DNA from 2 places in the Solwaraspora sp. WMMD792 genome. Region 1 is predicted to be linked to the other one. Evidence: riboswitches for the same ligand, from Rfam matches in the RefSeq annotation. Region 1 holds a riboswitch; the other holds the start of a gene.

Region 1 (11,461 bases):
GGCGCGGCAGCCGGTCGGTGGGGGCCGCACCGGTGCCGCGGTCGCGTTGGGAAACTTCGCGGGCAACAGAGTACGAGGGAAACCTCACCAATGCGACAGCCGGGCATCGCGAACCCTGGATCGCAATCAAAAGTGTTTACCGTGCGGGTGGTGCATGGCCGGCACGATCCGGATACTCTGTCCCCCGCTTGTTGATCGACTCAGGACGAGGGAGCTGCCGGCCCCATGATCCAGCTCAGCGGAGTCGGACGGACGTTCGCCGGTCGCTCCGGCACAGTGGAGGCACTGCGCGGCATCGACCTTTCGGTGACTGCCGGTGAGTTCGTCGCGGTCGTAGGTCGATCCGGTTGCGGCAAGTCCACCCTGCTCAGACTCATCGCCGGGCTGCTTCCGACGACAGCCGGCGAGATCACCGTCGGTGGTCAGCAAGTGGTCAAACCACGCCGGGACATCGCGATGCTCTTTCAACGTCCGGCCCTGCTGCCCTGGCGATCAGTGCTGGACAATGTTCTGCTGCCGGCGGAGATCTTCGGGTTGCGCCGCAGACAGCACCGGGCGAAGGCCATGGAACTGCTGGAGATGGTCGGGCTGGCCGGCTTCGACAAGCGGCTGCCGCACGAGCTGTCCGGCGGCATGCAGCAGCGGGTGTCGCTGTGCCGCTCGTTGCTCGCCGAACCACAGGTGCTGCTGATGGACGAGCCGTTCTCGGCGCTGGACGCGCTGACCCGGGAGGAACTCTCCGTCGAGCTGCAACGGATCCACATGGAGCGCGCGGCGACCATCGTCTTCGTCACCCACTCGATCGACGAAGCCGTCCTGCTCGCCGACCGGGTCGTGGTGCTGAGCCCTCGACCAGGGCGGATCCGCAAGATCGTGCCGATCGACATCCCCCGCCCCCGCAGCCTGGGGCGCAACGCGCACACCGAGGACGTGGCCCGGTGCAGTGCGGAGCTGCACGAGGTGCTGATGGAACGCGACGCACCGGCGACGGCCGGGATCGGAGGGTACTGACCATGCGGGTCAGCGTGTTCACCGAGCCGCACCGCGGCGCCAGCTACGACGACCAGCTCCGGCTGGCCCGGCTCGCTGAGGAGTCCGGGTTCGAGGGTTACCTGCGGGCCGACCACTACCAGTCGATGGGCGAGGAGCTGGCGCTGCCGGGGCCGACCGACGCCTGGCTGACCCTGGCCGCGCTGGCCCGGGAGACCTCCCGGATCCGGCTCGGCACGCTGGTCACCTCGGCGACCTTCCGGCTGCCCGGACCGCTCGCCGTGATGGTCGCCCAGGTCGACCAGATGAGCGGTGGCCGGGTCGACCTCGGCATCGGCGCCGGCTGGTACGCCCGGGAACACACCGCGTACGGGCTGCCGTTCCCGTCCGTCGGGGAACGCTTCGACCGGTTGGCCGAGCAGCTCGAGGTGATCACCGGGCTGTGGCGTACCCCGGTCGGTGACAAGTTCAGCTTCCACGGCGACCACTACCAGCTGGTCGACGCTCCGGCGCTACCGAAGCCGGCGCAGCCGGCCGGCCCGCCGATCATCATCGGCGGACGGGGGCCGAAGCGGACCCCGGAGCTCGCTGCCCAGTTCGCCGACGAGTTCAACATGCCGTTCAAGTCGGTCGCCGAGACCGCGGCGGCTTACGAGCGGGTGACCGAGGCCTGTCACCGGTCCGGGCGCACCGAGCAGGGCCGACCGCCGCTGACCATGTCGGCCGGCATCGTCATCGCGATCGGGCGTACCGACGCCGAGGCGCAGCGTCGCGCCGCGCCGCTGCACGAGAAGAGCGCCCTGCCGCCGGAGGACCCGGTGATCGGTTCGCCGGCCCAGCTGGTGGACCGGATAGGGGAGTTCGCGGCGATCGGTACCAGCCGGGTACACCTGCGGTTCATCGACCTCGCCGATCTGGACCACCTGGAGCTGGTCGCCGCCGAGGTGCTGCCCCAGCTGGGCTGACCCACCGGCCCGGCGGCGGTCGCCCCGGTCCAGGTCGACAGTGCGGGCGGCCGGCCGTAACCTCCCGGCATGGCCTTGCGGACCTGGCTCAGAGCGATCACCACGGCATTCGGTGTGGCGGCGTTCGTCGGCGCTGTCCAGCTCGGTGCCGGTTACGGTCTCCAACTGGTACGCCTGCGTCGCGACTTCGTCGGGCCGACCGCAGACTTCTGGCCGACCCAGCTGTCCTGGCTCGCCTGGTTCGCGATCGTCGCTGCCGTCGTCGGCGCGTGCGTGGCGCAACGGGTCGCCGAGCAGCGTCCGGCCCGGCCCCGGCGGGTGTCGGCGGTCCGTACAGCGGTCCGCCGGGTCGTCTTGGCGCTGGTCGCCGCAATCGGTGCGGCGCTCGCCGTGGTCGGGTTGTCGGTGCTGCCGGCGCAGGCGTCGACCGGGGTCGACGATCCGGTGACGGTTACCGCCCTGATCGGCGGGATCGGGGCGGTGGTGGGTCTGCCGGCGGCGCTGGCCGCGTTGACCCATCCGGCGATGCGCTGGAACATGCTGGTGTTCAGCGGCGCGCTCTGGCTGCTGGCGGTCGGGTCAGTTGCCCCGGATCTGTGGGCGGGTGACCCCGTCGCCGAGGTCCGACCCGGGGTCCTCGAACCGGTCATGCTCGACCCGGGTGACTCCGGTTGGCAGCTGTTCGTGCTGCTGCCGGCGCTGGCGCTGGTGCTCGGTGCGGCGGTGAGCGGGCTGGCCCGATGGCGGACGGCGCCGACGGTGGCCACCGCGGTGTCCGGAATGGCCGGACCGGCGGTCCTCGACGCCGCGTACCTGGCCGCCGGGGCCGGCCGCGCCGGGCCTTACCAGGACGACCCCTACTGGGCGGCGCTGCTGGCGGTGGCCGCCGGAGTCGTCGGTTCGATCACCGTGGCTGCCGTGCGCCGGCCCGGCCGACGGGCCAGCACCGCAACCGGAACGCCCGCACCCGTGCCCGCGAGTGGGACGCCCGCGCCCGCTGTCGGAGCGACCGTCGGACCCGCCGATAGCTCGTCCGAGAGCCGAGAATCGGTAGGGGAAATTGCCCTATCTGAAAAGATTCCCGCCGATTCGGCATTCGTCGGGCGGGTGTCACCCGGTCCGGCAGCGCCGCCTGTGCCGGACCCGCCGACGCCGGGCCGGCCCACGCCCGACCCGCTGGCGTCACACCCGCCTGCAGCGGACCCGCCCACACCGAGCCTGACCTCACCGGACCCGGTCCGATCAGGCCCGGTCCGATCAGGCCCAGTCCGATCAGGCCCAGTCCGATCAGGCCCAGTCCGATCAGGCCCGACCGCAGCGTCACCGGTGCCGGTCGCCGCGCAGTCGCATCCGGGCGACCGTCCGCCGCCGGTACCCGCGGCGGTCACCCCCCGTGTCGACCCGACCCCGATCGCGCCGGACGGGCCGCCGACACCGACACCGACTCCGGTGACCGATGGCGTCGACCGGCCGACGCCAAAGCCGGTCGCACCACCACCGGTCGCACCGCAACCGGTCGCCGCACCGCCCACCGCACCTGCGGCCGGCCGGATTCCCCGGCCACGGTTCATGCGCCAGCGGCGGCCGGCGCCTCCACCGGCGTTGACCGACGAGGACGCCGAACACGTGGACTGGGTCAGCGAGTTGCGCCGGCAGCCCCGCCGCGCGGACGGCCGGAACCGTAACGGTGCGGAGGACCGGAACCGTAACGGTGCCGACAGCCGGAGCCGTAGCGGCGCCGACGATCAGGCCAACGGCAGGTAGACCCGGCCACCGGATGCGACGAATTCATCCGACTTGTCCTTCATGCCCTGCTGGGCGTACTCCTTCAGATCCTGCGTGATTTTCATCGAGCAGAACTTCGGGCCGCACATCGAGCAGAAGTGGGCCGACTTCGCCGGCTCGGCCGGCAGCGTCGCGTCGTGGTAGGACCGGGCGGTCTCCGGGTCCAGCGACAGGTTGAACTGGTCCTCCCAGCGGAACTCGAACCGCGCCTTGGACAACGCGTCGTCCCAGGCCTGCGCTCCCGGGTGTCCCTTGGCCAGGTCGGCCGCGTGCGCCGCGATCTTGTACGCGATCACTCCGGCCTTGACGTCGTCGCGATCCGGCAGCCCCAGGTGCTCCTTCGGCGTGACGTAGCAAAGCATCGCGGTACCGAACATGCCGATCATCGCCGCCCCGATCGCCGACGTGATGTGGTCGTACGCCGGGGCGATGTCGGTGGTCAGCGGGCCGAGCGTGTAGAACGGCGCCTGGTGGCACAGCTCCTGCTGCAGGTCCACGTTCTCCTTGATCTTGTGCATCGGCACGTGGCCGGGGCCTTCGATCATCACCTGCACGTCGTGCTCCCACGCCACAGAGGTCAGCTCGCCCAACGTCCGCAGCTCGGCGAACTGCGCGGCGTCGTTGGCGTCGGCGATCGACCCCGGCCGCAGCCCGTCACCCAACGAGAAGGTCACGTCGTAGCGGGCCAGGATCTCGCACAGCTCGGCGAAGTTGGTGTAGAGGAAATTCTCCTGATGGTGCGCCAGGCACCAGGCGGCCATGATCGACCCGCCCCGGGAGACGATCCCGGTGACCCGGTCGACCGCCAACGGCACGTACGGCAGCAGCACCCCGGCATGCACCGTCATGTAGTCGACGCCCTGCTCGGCCTGCTCGATCACGGTTTCCCGGAACACGTCCCAGCTCAGCTTGACCGGATCCCCACCAACCTTCTCCAACGCCTGGTAGATCGGCACCGTACCGATCGGCACCGCCGAGTTGCGCACGATCGCCTCGCGGGTCTCGTGGATCCGCTTGCCGGTGGACAGGTCCATCACCGTGTCCGCACCCCACCGGGTGGCCCAGGTCAGCTTCTCCACCTCCTCGGCCACCGACGACGAGACCGCCGAGGTACCGATGTTGGCGTTCACCTTCACCAGGAACCGACCACCAATGATCATCGGCTCGGACTCCGGGTGGTTGACGTTGGCCGGCAGCACCGCACGTCCGGCGGCGATCTCCTCCCGTACCACCTCGGCCGGAAGGTTTTCCCGCAGCGCGACGAACTCCATCTCCGGGGTGACGGTCCCGGCCCGGGCGTACGCCAACTGGGTGGGCCGACGCCCGTCCGCCCCGGCCAGCGGGGTGCCGGCACCGCGCACCGGGGCGACGTCGCCGCGCTCGGCGATCCACCGCCCGCGCAGCGCGGCCAGCCCGATTTGCGGGTCCGACCCCGGGCCGGACGTGTCGTAGAGCCGCACCGGCGGGTTGTCGCCGGTGAGGGTCACCTCGGCGAACGGCACCTGGATGTCCGGTCGCGATCCTTGCACGTACACCTTGCGCCGAGCCTGCATCAGCGGGCCTCCTTCAGGTAGTTGCCGACTGTCCGGCGGTTGCCGGCTCTCTCTCAGGTGGTTGCCTACGGTCAGGTGGCCGCCAGCTGATTCGACCATCCGAAGTGGTCTATTGGTCCGTGACCGGAGCCCAACCGCCAGTTCCGGGCGCCGTCGAGCGCCCGCGCGACGTACTCCTTGGCGTAGATCAACGCAGCCGGTACGTCGTCGCCGAGCGCCAGCCGGGCGGCCACCGCCGCCGCGAAACTGCACCCGGTGCCGTGCGTGTTGCCGGTGTCCAGCCGCCCGCCGGCCAGCCGCCAGCCGCCGTCGGCGGTGCCGACGACGTCGACCGCCGGGTCCGCCGTCGCGACCACGTCGGCCGAGGCCGGGTCGGTCGACGTACCGTCCGGGTCGCCACCGGTGACCACCACGAACCTCGGTCCGCCGGCGGCCAGCTCGGCGGCGGCCCGCGCCATTTCGTCGACGGTCCGCACCGGCCAGCCGACCAACGCCGAGGCCTCCGCCCGGTTCGGTGTCGCGACCAGGGCGTACGGCAGCAGCCGCTCGACCGCGCCGACCACGCCGAGCCGGTGCCCGCTGGTCGAGACCAGCACCGGATCGACCACCAGGTTCGGCAGCTCCCCGGCTCGGGCCAGCGCGGCGACCGCCCCGGCGATCCGGGCCGTACCGAGCATGCCGGTCTTCACCGCGCGCACCGGCAGGTCGGCGCGGACCGCCTCGATCTGGGCGAGCACCTGCGCTGCCGGCAGCTGATGGACGCTGGTGACGCCGGTGGTGTTCTGCGCGGTCACCGCGGTGATCGCGCTGGTGCCGTAGACGCCGAGCGCGGCGAAGACCTTCAGGTCCGCCTGGATGCCGGCGCCGCCGCCGGAATCGGAGCCGGCGATCGTCATCGCCACCACCGGAGTGGCCTGCTCGCCGGCCATCAGCTGCCCACCTCGGTCGCCGGCCATCAGCTGCTCACCTCGGCCGGTGACGCAGCCGCGACCAACTCCGCCACGATGGCCGCCGGGTCGGCGGCGCGCATCACCGCGCCCATCACCGCCACCCCGGCGGCACCGGCCGCCCGGCAGGTGGCGACCTGCTCCGCCGTGGTCACCCCGGCGAGGGCGACCACCGGCCGGTCGGCGGCCACTCGGACCAGACGGGCCAGCCCGGCCGGACCCAGCGGCGGCCCGTACCCGGGCTTGGACGCGGTCGCGAAGACCGGCGACACCGTCAGGTAGTCCTCCGTGGTCAGTCGGCTGAGCTCGGCCTCGTCGTGGCAGGAGCGGCCGACCAGCCCCAACGCCGGTGGCGGGTACGGCCCGGCGGCGCTCAGGTGCACCGCGTCGCCGCCCAACGGGTCGGGGCCGGCGACGATCAACGTCCCGCCGACCGGGGCGAGGATGCCGCGCAGCCGGTCGGCCAACGCGGCGCGTTCGGCCCGGGGCAGGTCGCGTTCCCGCAGCACCACCTGCCGGAGTCCGCCGGCCACCGCCGCCGCGACCACCTCCGGCAGCGACCGGGCCGTCTGCCGGCGATCGGTGAGCAGCATGATCCCGTTCACAGTTCGGGCCGCCCTTCGTCCGGAGTGGATGCCAGGGCGTGGAAACGCTTCGGGATCCGCCCGGCCCGGCCGGCCAACCGACCCGCCTCGATGGCGTACCGCATGGCGGTTGCCATCGCGACCGGGTCGGCGGCCCGGGTGACCGCGCTGGCCAGCAGCACCGCGTCGCAGCCGAGTTCCATCGCGAGCGCGGCGTCGGAGGCGGTGCCGACCCCGGCGTCCAGCACCACCGGGATGTCCACCGACTGACGGATCAGTCGAATGTGGTGCGGGTTGAGGATGCCCAGCCCGGAGCCGATCGGCGCGCCGGCCGGCATCACCGCCGCGCAGCCGGCGTCGGCCAGCCGGCGGGCCAGCACCGGATCGTCGGTGGTGTACGGCAGCACGGTGAAACCGTCGTCGACCAGCTGCTCGGCGGCGCGCAGCAGCTCGGCGCCGTCCGGCAGCAGGGTGCGTTCGTCGCCGATGACCTCCAGCTTCACCCAGTCGGTGTCGAACGCCTCGCGTGCCAGGTGGGCCACCTTGACCGCCTCGGTGGCGGTGTAGCAGCCGGCGGTGTTCGGCAGCAGCCGTACGCCGCAGCGCTCCAGCAGGTCGAGCAGGCCGCCGTGCATGGTGGCGGCGCTGTCCACCCGGCGCAGCGCGACGGTGACCAGCCCGGTGCCACTGGCCGTGATCGCCTGCTCCAGGATGTGCAGGTTGGCGGCACCGCCGGTGCCGAGGATCAGCCGGGAGTCGAAACTGTGCCCGGCAACGGTGAACGGCATCCGACTCACCCGCCCTGCGCCGCGATCAGCACCTCGACCCGGTCGCCGTCGCACAGCTGCTCGGCCGACCAGCCGCTGCGCGGCACCACTTCACCGTTGACGGCGACAGCGACGCCGCGTGCCCGGTCGGTGACCGCCCGGACGACGTCGACCAGCAAAGTCCCGGTCGGCGCGGTCATCGGTGCCCCGTTGACGATCAACTCCACGGCTGCTCCTCCCTCGCGATCTCGCTGGTCGCGGCGGTGAACCGGGCCGGCTGGAACGGTGCCAGCGCCGGATCCGGGTCGCCCCCGGCCGCCAGGTCTGCGATCAGGTCGGCGGTCACCGGGGTCAGCACGATGCCGTGCCGGTGGTGCCCGGTCGCCACCAGCACTTCCCGGCCTGCGGTGCCGCCGGCCGAGTTGACCTCGGGCTGCTGGTGCCAGCCGAGCAGCGGCGCGTTGTCCGGGGTGCCGGGCCGGGCCGCCGCCTGTGCCTCGACCATCTCGTACTCGGCGATCTCCGGCAGCAGGTCGGCGGCGGCGCGCAGCAACTCCAGCACCGCTCCAGCGGTGACGGTGGTGTCGACGCGCTCCTCGACGGTGGCGCCGACGACCACCTCACCGTCGGCGCGCGGCACCAGGTAGACGTGCCGGCCGTCGGCGTACCCCCGGATCACGTGCCGGAACCCGACGGCGCCGGCGGGTGCCCGCAGCCGCAAAATCTGGCCTTTCACCGGGCGGACCGGCAGCCCGGTCAGCGCCGCCGATCCGCAGCCGGCGGCGACCACGACGACCCGCGCGTCCAGTGCGGAAAGATCGGTGACCGGCTGCGGGACGACGGTCACCCCGGCCCGGTCCAACGCGGTGTCCAACGCCGCGACCAGCCGACGCGGGTCGACCTGGTGGTCGTCAGGCATCAGCGCACCGCCACGCACCCTCGGCGCCAGCGCCGGTTCGCGCTCGCGCAGCGCCGTGGCGCGCAGCAGCGTGATCGGCAGGTCCAGACTCTGCTGGTACGCCCAGAGCCGCTCCGCCTCGCGCCGGTCGTCGCCGGTGAGCGTGACGACCAGCGTGCCGTCGGTGCGGTAGCCGATGTCCTGGCCGGTGACGGTGGTCAGCTCGGCGGCGAACGCCGGCCAGCGGGCCGCCGATTCGACCAGCAGCCGGGTCAGCTCAGCCTCGCCGAAGTGCGACTCGGCGACCGGGGCGAGCATCCCGGCGGCCACCGAGGACGCCCCGGACCCGGGTGCCGGATCGTAGAGCACGGTACGCAGCCCGCGCTTGGCGCACCGCCAGGCGATACTCATCCCGATCGGCCCGCCGCCGACCACCGCGACATCGGCCCGGCCGTTGGCGTTTCCGCTGCCTGTCACCGTCATGCCGGCGCTCCGTCGGCGGCGGCCGGCCGTTGCCGTACCGCCGCCAGCAGCTCAGCCGTGGCCCGCCCCGGGTCGGTGGCGGCGGCGATCGCGCCGACCACCGCGACCCCGTGCGCCCCGGCGGCCAGCAGGTCCGGCACCCGGTCCACAGTGATCCCGGCGATCGCCACCACCGGTACGTCGACGGCGGCGACGACGGCGGCCAGCCCAGCCGGCCCGATCGGGTCGGGCAGCCCGGTCTTGGTGCCGGTGGCGTAGCACGGACCGACCCCCAGGTACGTCGCCCCGGCAGCGACCGCCGCCCGCCCGGTGGCCGGGTCGCGGGCGGTGGCGCCGAGGACCGCGTCCGGGCCGAGCACCCGGCGGGCGGCGTCGACCGGCAGGTCCAGCGCGCCGACGTGCGCGCCGGCCGCGCCGGTGGCGAGCGCGACGTGCAGCCGGTCGTTGACCAGGCAGGTCACCTGGTACGCGGCACATTCGGCGACCGCGCGGCCGGTCAGCTCGTATGCGTCCCGGTCCGACATGTCGTCCTCGACCCGGACCTGCACGACCAGGTCGGCGGCGGCGTCGGCGGACCGCGCGGCCGCGAGCGCGGCCCGCAGTACGCCGAGCGGGTCACGCCCGGGTCGGGTGTCGGTGATCAGATGCAGTCGCCCAAGGGACGGCACGGCAACGCTCCTCCCTGCGCCGGCATTACCCGGATCAGGTTCGACGGTCGGAGGCCGCGTCAGCCTCCCTCTCAGCCCGGTGCACCGGGCTCCCGTGGGTTACTTGCCTGTTACCGTACGACGGTCTCGTCGATCCGCCAAGGGCCGATCCGAGGCAACCTTCGGTCGCTGCCCACCCCGCCGCTGTCGGCCGTGACCAGGCTCACCATCAGCTGGACGGACGAAGATCACGCGCAGCCCGGATGCGTCATTGGCGCAGGTGACTACCGGTAGTCATGCTATTTTCGGTAGCGCAGGAGGCCCTTCGGGGTTCCCGCAGCCGCCTTGGGGCCCGCTCACGCGGGCCCTTTGTGCGTCTGGCGTGCCGGATTCCAACACCACGTGTGGTAGACCCGTGGTTGCACCCAGGACCACATGCGCTCGTTGGCGACGGCCGCCCTACGCGATCCTCTGGTCGGCCGGACCCAGAAGCGTTAGCTGGTGAAGGTGCCAGCCCTCGCGGCGGCGACGAAGCTCGACCAGCTTGCCGGGGCGATCACCAGCACCGGACCAGCCGGATCCTTCGAGTCCCGCACCCCGACGACCCCGCCCAGCCCGTCAGCCACCTCGACACATTGGCCCTGGTTGTTCGACCGGCTGATCTTCCGCCAGTTGGCGGAACTAAAGTCGATCACCGTCGTACTCCCTCGCCGTCCGCCAGAGCAGATCGCGGCTGCGCTGCTCGTCCATTGCCAGATCACCCACGCCGCTGAAGCTCCAAGCATAGCTGTCGCGCTCGTCCGGCCGGTCCAGGAAGAGCGCGCCGGTCAGACCCTCCACGTAGACAGTGGTCGGTTCGTATTTTTCCGGGAAATCCAGAACTATGAACGAACCGTGGGCCATCAGACCGGCATGTAGCCCTGCGCTGAACGGCAGCACCCGGATCGAGACGTTCGGCAGTTCGCTGGCCTGGGCGAGACGCCGGAGTTGGCCAGCCATGATCTGTGCACCGCCGATCGGCCGGCGCAGGATCGCTTCGTCCAGCAGGATGTCAAACCTGGGCAGGTACGGCTCGAGCCGGGTCAGCAGCCGCGCGCGGCGCATCCGCACCTCGACCCTGCGCTCGACCTCCTCGGCAGGTACCTCGTCCTGGTTCATGCTGAACACCGCAGTCGCGTACTCGCGGGTCTGCAACACGCCAGGGACGAAGCACGTGTGGTACTGGCGGAGCGCTGAAGCAGCCTCTTCGAGACCTATGTAGAGCTCGAACCAGGACGGGATGCTGGCGTAGTCGTGCCACCAGCCCTCACCGCGCTCCATCCGCAGCAGCTTGGTCGCCGACCACTCCAACTCCCGAGCCGCCGTGGTCTGCGGAACACGGGCCAGCCGCTCCCGCAACCGACGCAGCTCCCGACCGAGCTGCCGCCGCGGCACCGACGAGTTCAACAATGCTGCGGGCACGTTGCCACCTCCTGATATGCCACTCACCGACGACAGAATGATCGACAGACGACATTCACTATCGAGTGGACATATCTCTACCACAACGCCACGACGCCATTGCTGAACCGCTAATTGATCATCGGCGGAAGTCCAGCCGAGGAGACAAGATCATGTGAGGCTCAGATACCTTACGAGCGCGACGTAGGGTATCTGAGCCTCACATGATCTTGTGGATGCAGTTCCGGTCAGCTCAGCGAGCCGCCGGGGCCGGCGGGCTCCGGCAGGATCGACCGCAGTTCGGCGAGGTCGGCGGCGTCCGGCTGCCAGGTCCCGGCGGCGGCGTTCGCCCGTACCTGCTCGGGGGTGGTCGCCCCGGCGATCACCGACGCCACGGCCGGC
Region 2 (11,461 bases), 2.7 Mb from region 1:
TTCGCCATCTGCCACGACGAGGAGTACGCCCGGGTCTCCGGCCTGCCGGTGCGCACCCTCAACCTGCTGATCGCGGTGACCACCGCGGTGACCGTCACCATCGCCATGCGGGCGGTCGGTCTGCTGCTGGTCAGTGCGCTGATGGTGGTCCCGGTGGCGACCGCCCAGCAGATCACCCGGGGCTTCCGCAGCACCATGGCGATGGCGATGATCATCGGTACGGCCTCCGCCGGCGGCGGGGTGTGGCTGGCCGGTACCGCCGACACCGCGATGGGCGCGACCATCGTGATCCTGGCCATCGCCGCCTTCGCGGCCACCGCCGTCGGTGCCGGGACGTGGCGGCTGCTGCGCCGCCGGGCCGGCACGCTGGCCGTTCACCGCCGGCAGCCCCGGGAGGTCGAGCCACCCGAGGTGGTCCTGGACAGTCCCGCCGAGATGGTCCCGGAACGTCCTGCCTAGGTGTCCCGGATCGTCCCGTCTGGCGTGGTCCTGAACCGTCGGCGAGCACCGCTGAGCCGCCTGCCTGCCGATCCGGCTCCGGTATTGGTTACCGTTGCGGGGTGACGATGGCCAACGGCTACGACGGGTACGAGAGCGCCAGCGAGTTGCTGCGCGCGCTCTCGGCCCCGCTGCGGGTGGCGATCGTGACCGAGCTCGCCCAGGGCGAGCGGTGTGTCCACGAACTCGTGCAGAAGCTCGGCGCGCCGCAGCCACTGGTGTCCCAGCATCTGCGGGTGCTGCGGGGCGCGGGGGTGGTGCACGGCTCCCGACGTGGCCGGGAGATCGCGTACGCGCTGGTCGACGAACACGTCGCGCACATCGTCGCGGACGCTGTCAGCCATGCCCGGGAGGTCCGGTGAGCAGCCGCCGGCCCCGTCCCGGGCAGAACACGTCCCGGAGGCCCTGATGAGGACTGGAGACACCACGCCCGGCACCGCGGAGCCCTCGACGGTGCGCAACACCCGGCAACGCAGCGCGGTCAGCGCCATCCTCGACGAGCTCGCCGGCTTCCACAGCGCCCAGGAGCTGCACGCCATGCTGCGCCAGCGGGGCGACCGGGTCGGTCTGACCACGGTCTACCGGACGTTGCAGGGGCTGGCCGACTCCGGCGAGGTCGACGTGATGCGTCCGCCCGGCGGCGAGCACCTGTACCGGCGGTGCAGTCAGGGCCACCACCACCATCTGGTCTGCCGCTCGTGCGGCAGCGCGGTCGAGGTGGCCGGGCCGGCGGTGGAGAGTTGGGCGGAACGGATCGCGGCCCAGCACGGCTATGTCGGGGTCAGCCACACGATGGAGATCTTCGGGACCTGCCCGAAATGCGCCGCCCGGCGTACCCCGACGACGTGACCGGGCAGGCCGCCGGCTGCCGGCACTCCACGGGCCCGGCTGGCGGGACTGCGCACGCGCGATTCCGGTCCTCGTACGGCACGCTGTGCGCATGCAGATCTACGCCGACCGCTTTCCGCGCGCCGCCCGGCAACTCGCCACCGACCTGATCGTCGTCGTCTGGGTCTACCTGTGGATCCGTGCCGCCAGCTGGCTACATGACCGGGTCAGTGGGCTGGCCGACGCTGGTCGGACACTGGAGAACGCCGGCACCGGGCTGGCCGACAACCTCGCCGACGTCGGCGGCCGGGTCGGCCGGGTGCCACTGGTCGGCGACGAGCTGACCGGGCCGTTCGAGCAGGCCGCCGGGGCGGCCCGTTCGGTCGCCGCCGCCGGGCAGGAGCAGCAGGACCTGGTCGGTGAGCTGGCCCTGGTGCTGGCCGCTACGGTGCTGGTCTTCCCGCTGGGTCTGGTGCTGTTCGGCTGGTTGCCGTTGCGGGTGCGCTGGATCCGGCGGGCGAGCGCGGCGGCCCGACTGCGCGACGTACCAGCCGGGTCGGATCTGCTGGCGTTGCGGGCGCTGGCCACCCGCCCGATCGGCACCATCGCCGCGCTGGGCCCGGACGTCGCCGCCGGGTGGCGGCGGGGCGACCCGGCGGTCACCGACGCGTTGGCGGAGCTGGAGCTGCGGGCGTTGGGCCTACGTGGCCGGCGCTGACCGGCCGCCGCGCCCGGCACCACCGTCGGCACCACCGTCGCCACCCTCGTCCTCGTCGTCCTCCTCGTCGCCGTCCAGCCAGCCACGGTGCACGAACGGCAGGGCGGCCCAGAAGATCAGGAACCACACCCCGGTGAGGCCGCTGAGCACGAACGCGACCGGTCGGGGCAGGATGAAGTCGGTGACCAGCAGCACCGAGCTGACCATGGCGACCAGCATCAGGCTGAGGCCGCCGCTGGCCATCCGGTGGGCGAACCGGACCAGCTCCGGCTTACGGCCACGCCGGAAGAGCACCCGGTGGAACGCCACCGGGGAGATGATCAACGCTGCGGCGGCCGCCGCCGCCAGCAGCGCCACCACGTACACGTCCCGTTGAAACCCGTTCGTGTCGGGGAACCCGCTGCTGAACGGCAAGGTCAGCAGGAACGCGAAGAGGATCTGCACCCCGGTCTGGGCGACCCTGAGCTCCTGCAGCAGATCGGAGAAGTTGCGCTGCCAGCGTTCCTTCTCGGTCTCCCGGTCCACGTCCGCTCGTCCTCCTGCCGGACCGCCCACGCTCAACTGGCGGTCAGCAATGTGCCCCGGACGCCACGGCGGAAAACCTCTACTCGTACTGCTGCCGGGGTGCGTCGATCTGCTGCCACGACTCGACCGCCAGGTAGGGGATGCTGGCCCCGTTCACCGGGTCGGTGCCGATCCGGTCGCTGTACCGGCCGACCACCTCGATCCAGGTGTCCGCCGGCAGCCCGGTCGGAGCGCTGCCGTCCATCCCGACCTTGATCGGCCGGCCGTCGGCGGCGCAGCAGGACAACACGATCCGGGCCAGCATCGGCTCACCGTCCGGGCCGTCGGTGACAAAGCCGGTGAGCCGTACGTTGCGCCCGTCCAGCGACCGGCCCTCGTCGAAGATCGCCCGGGAGGCATAGTCGAGCACGCTGATCTCGGCCGGATCGCCGTCCGGCAGCGGCGGATAGTCCGACGATGCCTGCTCGCTGCTCAACGCGGTGCCGGCCTGCGCGACGGCGTACGAACCCAGCGCCGGCGGGGCGACCAGCAGCAGCCCGAGCACCGGCAGGATCAGCAGCCAGCCCACCCTCGGCTCGTGATGGGCGTGGCCGTGGCCGTCGTCGGCGGTGCCACCGTGCCCGTCGTCGGCGGCGTGGCCGTGCCCGGCGGGTACGCCGACGGCCGGGGCCGGTGTCGACCGCCGCCGCAGGTCGTGCCAGAGCGTCATGACCGCTGCGGCGATCAGCAGCAGGCCGGCGACGATCAGGAATGGCTGCAGCGCTTCCTTGACGTACCGCAGGTACATGTCGGTGACACTGGCCCGGACCACCGCGCCGCCGAGGAGCAGCAGTACCACGCCTTGAGCCTGCTTGTTCACAACAGCACCGTCCCCACCGCGACCGCCACCACGACGGCGATCAGGAATGTCGCCGGAGCGAACCGGTACGCGAATCTGCGCCCGAACGTGCCGGCCTGCATCGAGACAAGTTTCAGGTCGACCATCGGGCCGACGACCAGGAAGACCAGCCGTGAGGTGAGCGAGAACTGCGACAGCGAGGCCGCGACGAAGGCGTCCGCCTCGGAGCAGATCGACAACAGCACGGCGAGTACGGCGAGCGCCAGGATGGACAGCACCGGGTTGTCGGCGAGGGTCTGCAGCCAGCGCTCCGGCACCAGCACGTTGATGCTGGCGGCGGCCATCGCCCCGATCACCAGGAACCCGCCGGCGTGCATGATGTCGTGCCGGACCGCCGCCCAGAACGCCCGCGCCCGGGACAGGTCGTCCAGGTCGGGCCGGTGCGGCAGGCGGATCCAGTCGGTGCGCCCCAGCCGCAGCCACAGCCAGCCCATCACGACCGCGACGAGCAGACTGGCGACGCCCCGGCCGACGACCATCTCGGGGTTGTTCGGGAAGGCGACCGCCGTGGCCACCAGCACGATCGGGTTGATCGCCGGGGCGGCGAGCAGGAATGCCAGCGCGGCGGCCGGTGTCACGCCCCGACGGATCAGCGACCCGGCGATCGGCACCGAGCCGCACTCGCAGCCGGGCAGCACCACCCCTGCGGCGCTGGCCACCGGCACCGCCAGCGCCGGGTGTTTCGGCAGCGCCTTCGCCCAGAACGACCGGGGTACGAAGACCGCGATCACCGCGGAGAGCACCACCCCGAAGACGAGGAACGGCATCGCCTGGACCATCACCGAGACGAAGACCGTGGTCCAGGTCTGCAGCCGGGGGTCGGAGATCAGGTTGGCCAACGGCTCGCGGAAGATCACCAGCCCGATCAGCAGGAAGGCGAGCACCTCCACCGAGCCGACCCGGTCACCGAACAGCCGGCGTCGGGGTGGTCGTGGGCCACCGGGCGGCCCGGCGCCGCCGCCGGGCCCGGGCAGGTCGTCGTCGGCCGGTGCGGCCCAGTCGATCTCGTCGCCTGGGCGCGTCCGACGCGTCACGGTGCGATCGGCAGCGGTCACGGCGGGCTGGTCCCCTCGCTGGTGTGAAGGCGGGCAGTTCACGATAACCCGCGCAGGGGTGCCGGCCACCACACCGAGACGCGCCCACTGTCCCTGAGGTGCCACCGGTGCTAGCGTCGGTGGCACAACCTGATGTCCCACAGGGGAGCGCACGTAGCGCTGAGAGTGCGGGGAGTCCCGCAGACCCTCGAACCTGATCTGGGTAATGCCAGCGCAGGGAGTTGGAGCGAGCTATGCCGCAGCAATCTTTGCCCGCCGACCGTAGCTGGCGGACCGTCGACATCGTGGTCGCCTCGGTGATCGCCGTCGCGTTCGGGGTGGTCTTCTGGCTGTGGGGGTTGATCTGGACCGCCACCGAGGCCGCGTTCACCTTCTTCCCGCCCGCTCAGGCGGTGCTGTACGGGGTGTGGCTGGTGCCGGCCGTGCTCGGCGCACTGGTGATCCGCAAACCGGGGGCCGCGCTGTTCTGCGAGCTGGTCGCCGCGATCGTCTCGGCCGCGTTGGGCAGCCAGTGGGGCGCCGTGGTGATCGTGCAGGGGCTGGCCCAGGGGGTCGGTGCCGAACTGGTCTTCCTGGCGGTGGCGTACCGCTCGTTCCGGCTGCCGGTGGCGCTGGCCGCCGGTGCGGCCGCCGGGCTCGGCGCGGCGATCTTCGACCAGATCCGCTACTACGCGCCGTACGACCTGGTCAGTTTCCGGATTCCGATCTTCATCGTCACCGTGGTCAGCGCGATCGTGCTGGCCGGTGCCGGCAGCGTGGCGCTGACCCGGGCGCTGGCGCGCACCGGGGTGCTCGACCGGTTCCCCGCCGGCCGCGACCGCGCCACGGTGTGAGCCGGCCGGGGCCGCACCACCGGATGAGCCGGCCGGGGCCGGCCGGGGCCGTGGCGATCGAGCTGGGGTTGACCAGGTCGTGAGCCGGCTGGAGCTGCGCGGGTTCGGCTGGCGGCACGCCGGCCGTCGGGCCTGGGCGGTCCGCGACGTCGACCTGAGCGTCGATGCCGGCGAGCGGGTCCTGCTGCTCGGGCCGTCGGGGGCCGGCAAGAGCACGCTGCTGGCGGCGATCGCCGGGCTGCTGCCCGCCGACTCGGGCGAGCAGGCCGGCACGGTCACCGTCGACGGGCTCGACCCGCGCAAGGCCCGCGAGCGGGTCGGCATCGTCTTCCAGGACCCGCAGAGCCAGCTGGTGATGGCGCGCAGCGGCGACGACGTCGCCTTCGGGCTGGAAAACCGGGGAGTGCCGGCCGAGCAGATCTGGCCACGGGTGGACGCCGCGCTGGCCCGGGTCGGTTTCCGGTACGGCCGGGACCGGCCGACGGCCGCGCTGTCCGGCGGCGAGCAGCAGCGACTGGCCCTGGCCGGGGCGCTCGCCCTGCGGCCGGGTCTGCTGCTGCTGGACGAGCCGACCGCGAACCTGGACCCGGCCGGTGCCGACCTGGTCCGCGACGCCGTCGCCGGGGCGCTCGACGGGGACCGGGACACCACGCTGGTGATCGTCGAACACCGGGTGGCGCAGGCGCTGCCGCTGGTCGACCGGGTGGTGGTGCTGTCCGCCGGTGGCGGCGTGCGGGCCGACGGCAAGCCGGACGAGATCTTCGACCGGTACGGCGGGCAACTGGCCGCCGACGGTGTCTGGGTGCCCGATCAGCCGTTGCCGCAGCGCGGTGGTTCCGCCGCCCCGGCCGGTGAGCCGTTGCTGATCGCCGACCGGGTCGGGCTGGTGCCCCGGCTCGCCCCGCTCTCCGACGACGTGCCGGTACGCGCTGGCGAGGCGCTGGCCGTGCTGGGGCCCAACGGTGCCGGCAAGACCACGCTGGCCCTGCTGCTCGGCGGGCTGGTCGCGGCCACCGACGGAGCGGTCCGGGCCACCGCCGCGTTGACCGGCGACGGCCGGGTCGGTCCGGCCCCGCACCGGTGGCGGGCGCCGGAGCTGGTCCGCCGGATCGGCAACGTGTTCCAGAACCCGGAGCACCAGTTCGTCGCCACCACGGTGGCCGACGAGCTGGCTCTCGGCCCGCGCCGCTGCGGGCTGCCGGAGTCGGCCGTCGCGCCGGTGGTCGACGAGCTGCTGCACCGGCTGCGACTGGACCGGCTGGCGGCGGCCAACCCGTACACCCTCTCCGGTGGTGAGGCGCGGCGGCTGAGTGTGGCGACCGCCCTGGCCACCGCGCCCCGCCTGCTGGTGCTCGACGAGCCGACGTTCGGCCAGGACCGGCGCACCTGGCTCGAATTGGTCGCGCTGCTCGGTGAGCTGCGCGACGCCGGGCACGGGATCGTGACGGTGACCCACGACGTCGACCTCGTCGCCGCGCTCGCCGACCGGCGGCTGACCCTGTGAGCCGACCGACGGCTGACCCTGTGACCGGCGGCGCGTTGGCCCGCCGTAACCCGGTGGCGAAGCTCGCCGCCGCGCTGGTCTTCTCGGTGCTGCTGCTGGCCACCCTGGACCCGCTGGCGCCGGCCGTCGCGATCGCCGTCGAGCTGGCCGTGGTCCCACTGTTCGGGTTGGGCTACCGTGCCCTGCTGCGCCGGATGGCGCCGCTGCTGCTGAGCGCCGCCGGCGTGCTGGTCACCCTGACGCTGTTCGCCGCCGAACGGACCGGCCCGGTGCTGCTCGCCGCCGGGCCGGTGCTGGTGACCAGCGGCGTGCTGGTCACCGCGCTCGGACTGGCGTTGCGGCTGCTGGCCGTGGCGCTGCCCGGGGTGCTGGTCTTCGCCACCACCGACCCGACCGACCTGGCCGACGCCCTGGTGCAGAACGTCAAGGCCCCGCCCCGGTTCGCGATCGGGGCGCTCGCCGCGTTCCGCCTGGTGCCGATGCTGACCGCCGAGTGGCAGTTGCTGGCGATGGCCCGCCGGGCCCGGGGCATCGACGCGGGCCGCAACCCGGTGCGCCGGCTCCGGTTGTTCGCGGCGACCGCCTTCGGGTTGCTGGTGCTGGCGATCCGTCGGGGCACCCGGCTGGCCACCGCGATGGATGCCCGGGGGTTCGACGCGGGTATCCCCCGGACCAGCGCCCGGCGGCAACGGTTCGGGGCGGCCGACGCGGCTCTGGTCGTCGGTGCCGCGATCGCCGCCGGCGGGTCGCTGGCGGTCAGTTTCGCCGCCGGGGTCTTCCGCCCGGTGATCGGCTGAGCCTGCCGGCAGACCGCGCCGCAGGTCAACAGTGGTGTGACTGATGCATACATGGCTACACCTTCACGGCACGTGCGCCGCGACGACGGCGGTACGTCGCCTGTTGTTTCCCCTCCTCCACGAGATTGACCGCGACAAAGTTGATCTGGGAGGCGAAGCAGGGATGGGAAACCACCACCACCATCACCACCACGACCACGCGGCGACCGGTGCCGACGTACCGGCACCACTCGACCTGTCGGTGCCGGACGCCGAACTGTCGCCGACCGAGGCGTCCCGGCGTACCTTCCTGCGTAACGCCGGGCTGCTCGGAGCCGGCGCGGCCGCGTCGTCGGTGCTGGCCGGCGGGCACGCCGCGCACGCCGCACCGGCCAACGACCACGCCGGCGGCGGCACCGGCGGTGGCCAGGCCAACGACGGCGAGTTTGTCTGGCTGGCCGGCGACCACCACATCCACACCCAGTACAGCTCGGACGCCATGTACCGGGTGGTCGACCAGGCCAAGCACGCCCGCGCGTACGGTCTGGACTGGATCGTCATCACCGACCACGGCAACGCCACCCACTCCCGCATCGGGGTGGAGAAGGTCAACCCGGACATCGTCGAGACCCGCAAGGAAATCAAGGACCTGCTGATCTACCAGGGCCTGGAGTGGAACATCCCGTCCGCCGAGCACGGCACGGTCTTCGTCCAGCCGGGGCCGAACGAGGTCGCCGTACTCAAGCAGTTCGAGACCGATTACGACGGCTCGGTGAACGGCACCAGCAGCCCGAGCCCGGAGAACGAGGCGCTCGCCATCGCCGGCATCAAGTTCCTCGGTGACGAGGTCCGCCGGCGCCGGATCGGCGGTGCGCTGTTCCTGGCCAACCACCCGTCCCGGCGGGGCGTCGACTCGCCGCACGAGGTGCGGGCCTGGCGCGACGCCGACCCGACCGTGGCGGTCGGCATGGAGGGCGCGCCCGGTCACCAGGCGTCCAGCCTGCCGGCACCGAACGGCCCGGGTCGCGGTCGCGGCTACTACGAGGGCAGCCCGTCGGCGGCGTCGTTCCCCGGCTACCCGCTGGAGAGCTACCGCACCTGGGGCGGGTTCGACTGGATGACCTCCACCGTGGGCGGGCTGTGGGACAGCCTGCTCGCCGAGGGCAAGCCGTGGTGGATCAGCGCCAACTCCGACTCGCACATCAACTACCTGGGTACGTCGATGCGCGGGCCGGACAGCGACTTCAACGCCAACGGCAAGTACAACGACCCGGTGTACGGGCCGCTGATCACCACCGCCGGTGACTTCTGGCCGGGCCAGTACAGCCGTACCCACGTCGGCGCGCAGGCGTTCGGTTACCGCGCGGTGATGGACGCCATCCGGGCCGGCCGGGTCTGGGTGGACCACGGCGGCCTGATCGGTGGCCTGGACATGCGGGTCCGCCGGCTCAACGACCAGCGTCCCGGTGCCGGTGCCACGCTCGGCGGGACGCTGAAGATCAAGAGTGGTACGTCGGTCGTGGTGACCCTGGACATCGATCTGGCGACCGTGCCGAACTGGGCGCAGTTCGTGCCGAAGCTGGCCCGGGTGGACCTGATCGTCGGCGACGTCACCGGACCGGTCACCGACCAGGACACCTTCACCGCCCCGACCACCCGGGTCGCCGCCTCGTTCGAGGTGCAGCCGGGCCGCAAGCGGGTGTCGTTCAGCTACCCGCTGGGCCGGGTGGACCGACCGATGTACGTCCGGGTCCGGGGCACCGACGGCAACCGCAGCGCGCCCGGTCTGATGGGTGCCTCGGTCGACCCGCACGGTCCGGCGATGGACGTCCTCGGCGACGCCGACCCGTGGCTGGACCTGTGGTTCTACGGCAACCCGATCTGGGTCCTGCCATCCTGACCGCCACCGCCACCGCCATGATCATTACTGGAGTGAGCCTCGGGCACGCCGACGACGCCGCCGCCGAACACTGGCTGCACGACGTCGTCGGCGTGGCCGACCTGCCCGACCTCGTCGCCTGCACCCATCTGGTGCGGACGCCGAGGCCACACGTGGCGATCAGTCTGGCCGCCCCCGACGGGCTGCCCGACCTGCCTGCCACCCCGGCCGATCTGGTCCCGGCGGCGGAGCTCGCCGCCGCCGAGCACCGGGCCGGCCGGTCCGGGCGGGCGGTCCGCTACCCCGGGGTCGACCGTCTGGTCGGCACACTCACCGTCGCGGAGCTGCTCGAGTTCAGTGCGATCGAGCAGGTCATCATGCTCGGTGGCGCGCAGCCGGATGAGGACACTCCGCTGGTGACCCGGGACTTCGTCCGGCCGCAGTGGATCAACGGGGTGCTGACGTTGATCACCACTCCGGTCGGGCCGGGGCGGATCGGGCCGTTCGAGCTGCCCGACCCGACCCCGTGCTGCGCCGACAAACACTGACCGTACGCCTCACCTGTTTAGCCTCGCCTATTTAGCCTCCGGCGCTGGTCACATCCTGTGGCCAGCGCCGGAGGCGTTCAACGCTCAACGGCCTTCCCTTGCCGGAGCCGCGAGGTGAGGCTGGCGCACGTCATTTCGCGTTTTGAGGTGCGTCAGCCTCACCTCGTAGACGGTGGGGTGGTGGTCAGCTCGCCGCACCGAGGGCACCAGCGACTCTTGACTCGGAATGAGAATAACCCGGCGAGGAAACCGAGTAACGCGGCGCTCGTCAACGCGCAGATGTCCATGATCCTCTTTGACTTCTCTACGAGTGTGGATGGTCGACGCCGTTGAGTGGCTGCCGGCGTTGCACCACGCCGGAGCGGGTCAGGGCACTCTTGTAGACGCCGATCGCGGCCATCCGCCCGTCCCGCCCGGCCAAGGTGATCGTGGCGAGGATGCCCACCACGGGGGAATCGGCGTCGTCGAGGCCGTACCGGATGTCGGATACCCGAACCGTCATCGACCGGTCACCGAACACCCAGTCCGCCTTGCCGAGATGCAGCGTGTCACCCACCCGCAGGAGATCACCCTCGGCCATCAGTCGTCCCGGCCGTCGTGGACGTACCCGTCCGGCCAGAGTCCGGCGTACTGCAACACCGCCCGCACCCGACGCGCCCGACTGTGGTCCCAGCGGTCCAGCACCGCCAACGCGTTGGCGAACGGCGGGCAGAACGCCGCCACGTCACACACCCGGCATTCGGCCAACCGACTCGGCATGTGCTCAGCCACCGTCTCCCGCGCACGGTCCAACACGTCCACGCCCGGCCGGTTCCTCATCGCCGCCGCCACCTCGCCCAGCACCGCCCGCTCGGCGTCGACAGCCGGCCGCCCGGCATCCGGCGCAGGCGATACGCCGCGCGCGGCCAGCAGCCGGAACCGTGGGTCCCGCCCGATGTCCGTCTGCCCCGGCGTTCGGCGCGCCAACGGCGGCCGGTCCGGCGTCGGACCTTCATTACCGCTGAAGTACGGCGACGAGCAGTACCCGCTGCTCGGCGGGTTGTTTCCGGCCATGCGCTTTCCTCCGTGGAGACATGTCAAGGGATTCAGTAGATGAACGTCAACGCCGTTTATTGCCACTCATAGAACTCCGCTACATCCACGTTCGCCTACGTCACACGCACGCCACTACCCGCCTGCGTCCGGAGATTCGGAGAGACCCATTCCCCGTACCACGGGGAAGTTCACAAGATTGGAGCAGTCGCGTAAGGTCTATCCAAATAGGTCTGCGGATCTTTTTGATCATGAGCGGGTGACGGCATGGGCGAATCAAGATCGGAAAGTCTTCGGCGGCAGCAGGCTCGCCTCGCGGCCGAGTTGCGGTCGGAGGGAAAGACGTGGGTCGAGGTGGCCGAGGTCT

The links. Region 1 has a riboswitch for thiamine pyrophosphate ahead of O7629_RS30830 (thiamine phosphate synthase). Riboswitches for the same ligand answer to the same signal wherever they lie in the genome.
Region 2: another riboswitch for thiamine pyrophosphate. It lies ahead of O7629_RS18505 (ECF transporter S component); the one in region 1 lies ahead of O7629_RS30830 (thiamine phosphate synthase).

Annotation. Positions count from the first base shown of each region.
Region 1 covers NZ_JARUBH010000009.1:6,610,920-6,622,380, reverse strand. The annotation lists gene O7629_RS30875 (ABC transporter ATP-binding protein) at 226-1,011, shown strand; gene O7629_RS30870 (LLM class F420-dependent oxidoreductase) at 1,014-1,955, shown strand; gene O7629_RS30865 (hypothetical protein) at 2,025-3,719, shown strand; gene thiC (phosphomethylpyrimidine synthase ThiC) at 3,701-5,293, opposite strand; gene thiD (bifunctional hydroxymethylpyrimidine kinase/phosphomethylpyrimidine kinase) at 5,365-6,249, opposite strand; gene O7629_RS30850 (thiamine phosphate synthase) at 6,249-6,833, opposite strand; gene O7629_RS30845 (thiazole synthase) at 6,842-7,612, opposite strand; gene thiS (sulfur carrier protein ThiS) at 7,618-7,818, opposite strand; gene thiO (glycine oxidase ThiO) at 7,809-8,972, opposite strand; gene O7629_RS30830 (thiamine phosphate synthase) at 8,969-9,640, opposite strand; TPP riboswitch at 9,635-9,746, opposite strand; gene O7629_RS30825 (DUF397 domain-containing protein) at 10,114-10,314, opposite strand; gene O7629_RS30820 (DUF5753 domain-containing protein) at 10,301-11,017, opposite strand; gene O7629_RS30815 (aldo/keto reductase) at 11,308-11,461, opposite strand, start outside.
Region 2 covers NZ_JARUBH010000009.1:3,895,967-3,907,427, forward strand. The annotation lists gene O7629_RS18470 (metal ABC transporter permease) at 1-459, shown strand, start outside; gene O7629_RS18475 (metalloregulator ArsR/SmtB family transcription factor) at 561-860, shown strand; gene O7629_RS18480 (Fur family transcriptional regulator) at 907-1,347, shown strand; gene O7629_RS18485 (hypothetical protein) at 1,439-2,044, shown strand; gene O7629_RS18490 (DUF6328 family protein) at 2,027-2,569, opposite strand; gene O7629_RS18495 (TIGR03943 family protein) at 2,649-3,428, opposite strand; gene O7629_RS18500 (permease) at 3,425-4,381, opposite strand; TPP riboswitch at 4,654-4,759, shown strand; gene O7629_RS18505 (ECF transporter S component) at 4,756-5,355, shown strand; gene O7629_RS18510 (ABC transporter ATP-binding protein) at 5,435-6,859, shown strand; gene O7629_RS18515 (energy-coupling factor transporter transmembrane component T) at 6,880-7,656, shown strand; gene O7629_RS18520 (PHP domain-containing protein) at 7,820-9,535, shown strand; gene O7629_RS18525 (hypothetical protein) at 9,553-10,062, shown strand; gene O7629_RS18530 (hypothetical protein) at 10,367-10,642, opposite strand; gene O7629_RS18535 (hypothetical protein) at 10,642-11,115, opposite strand; gene O7629_RS18540 (helix-turn-helix transcriptional regulator) at 11,362-11,461, shown strand, end outside.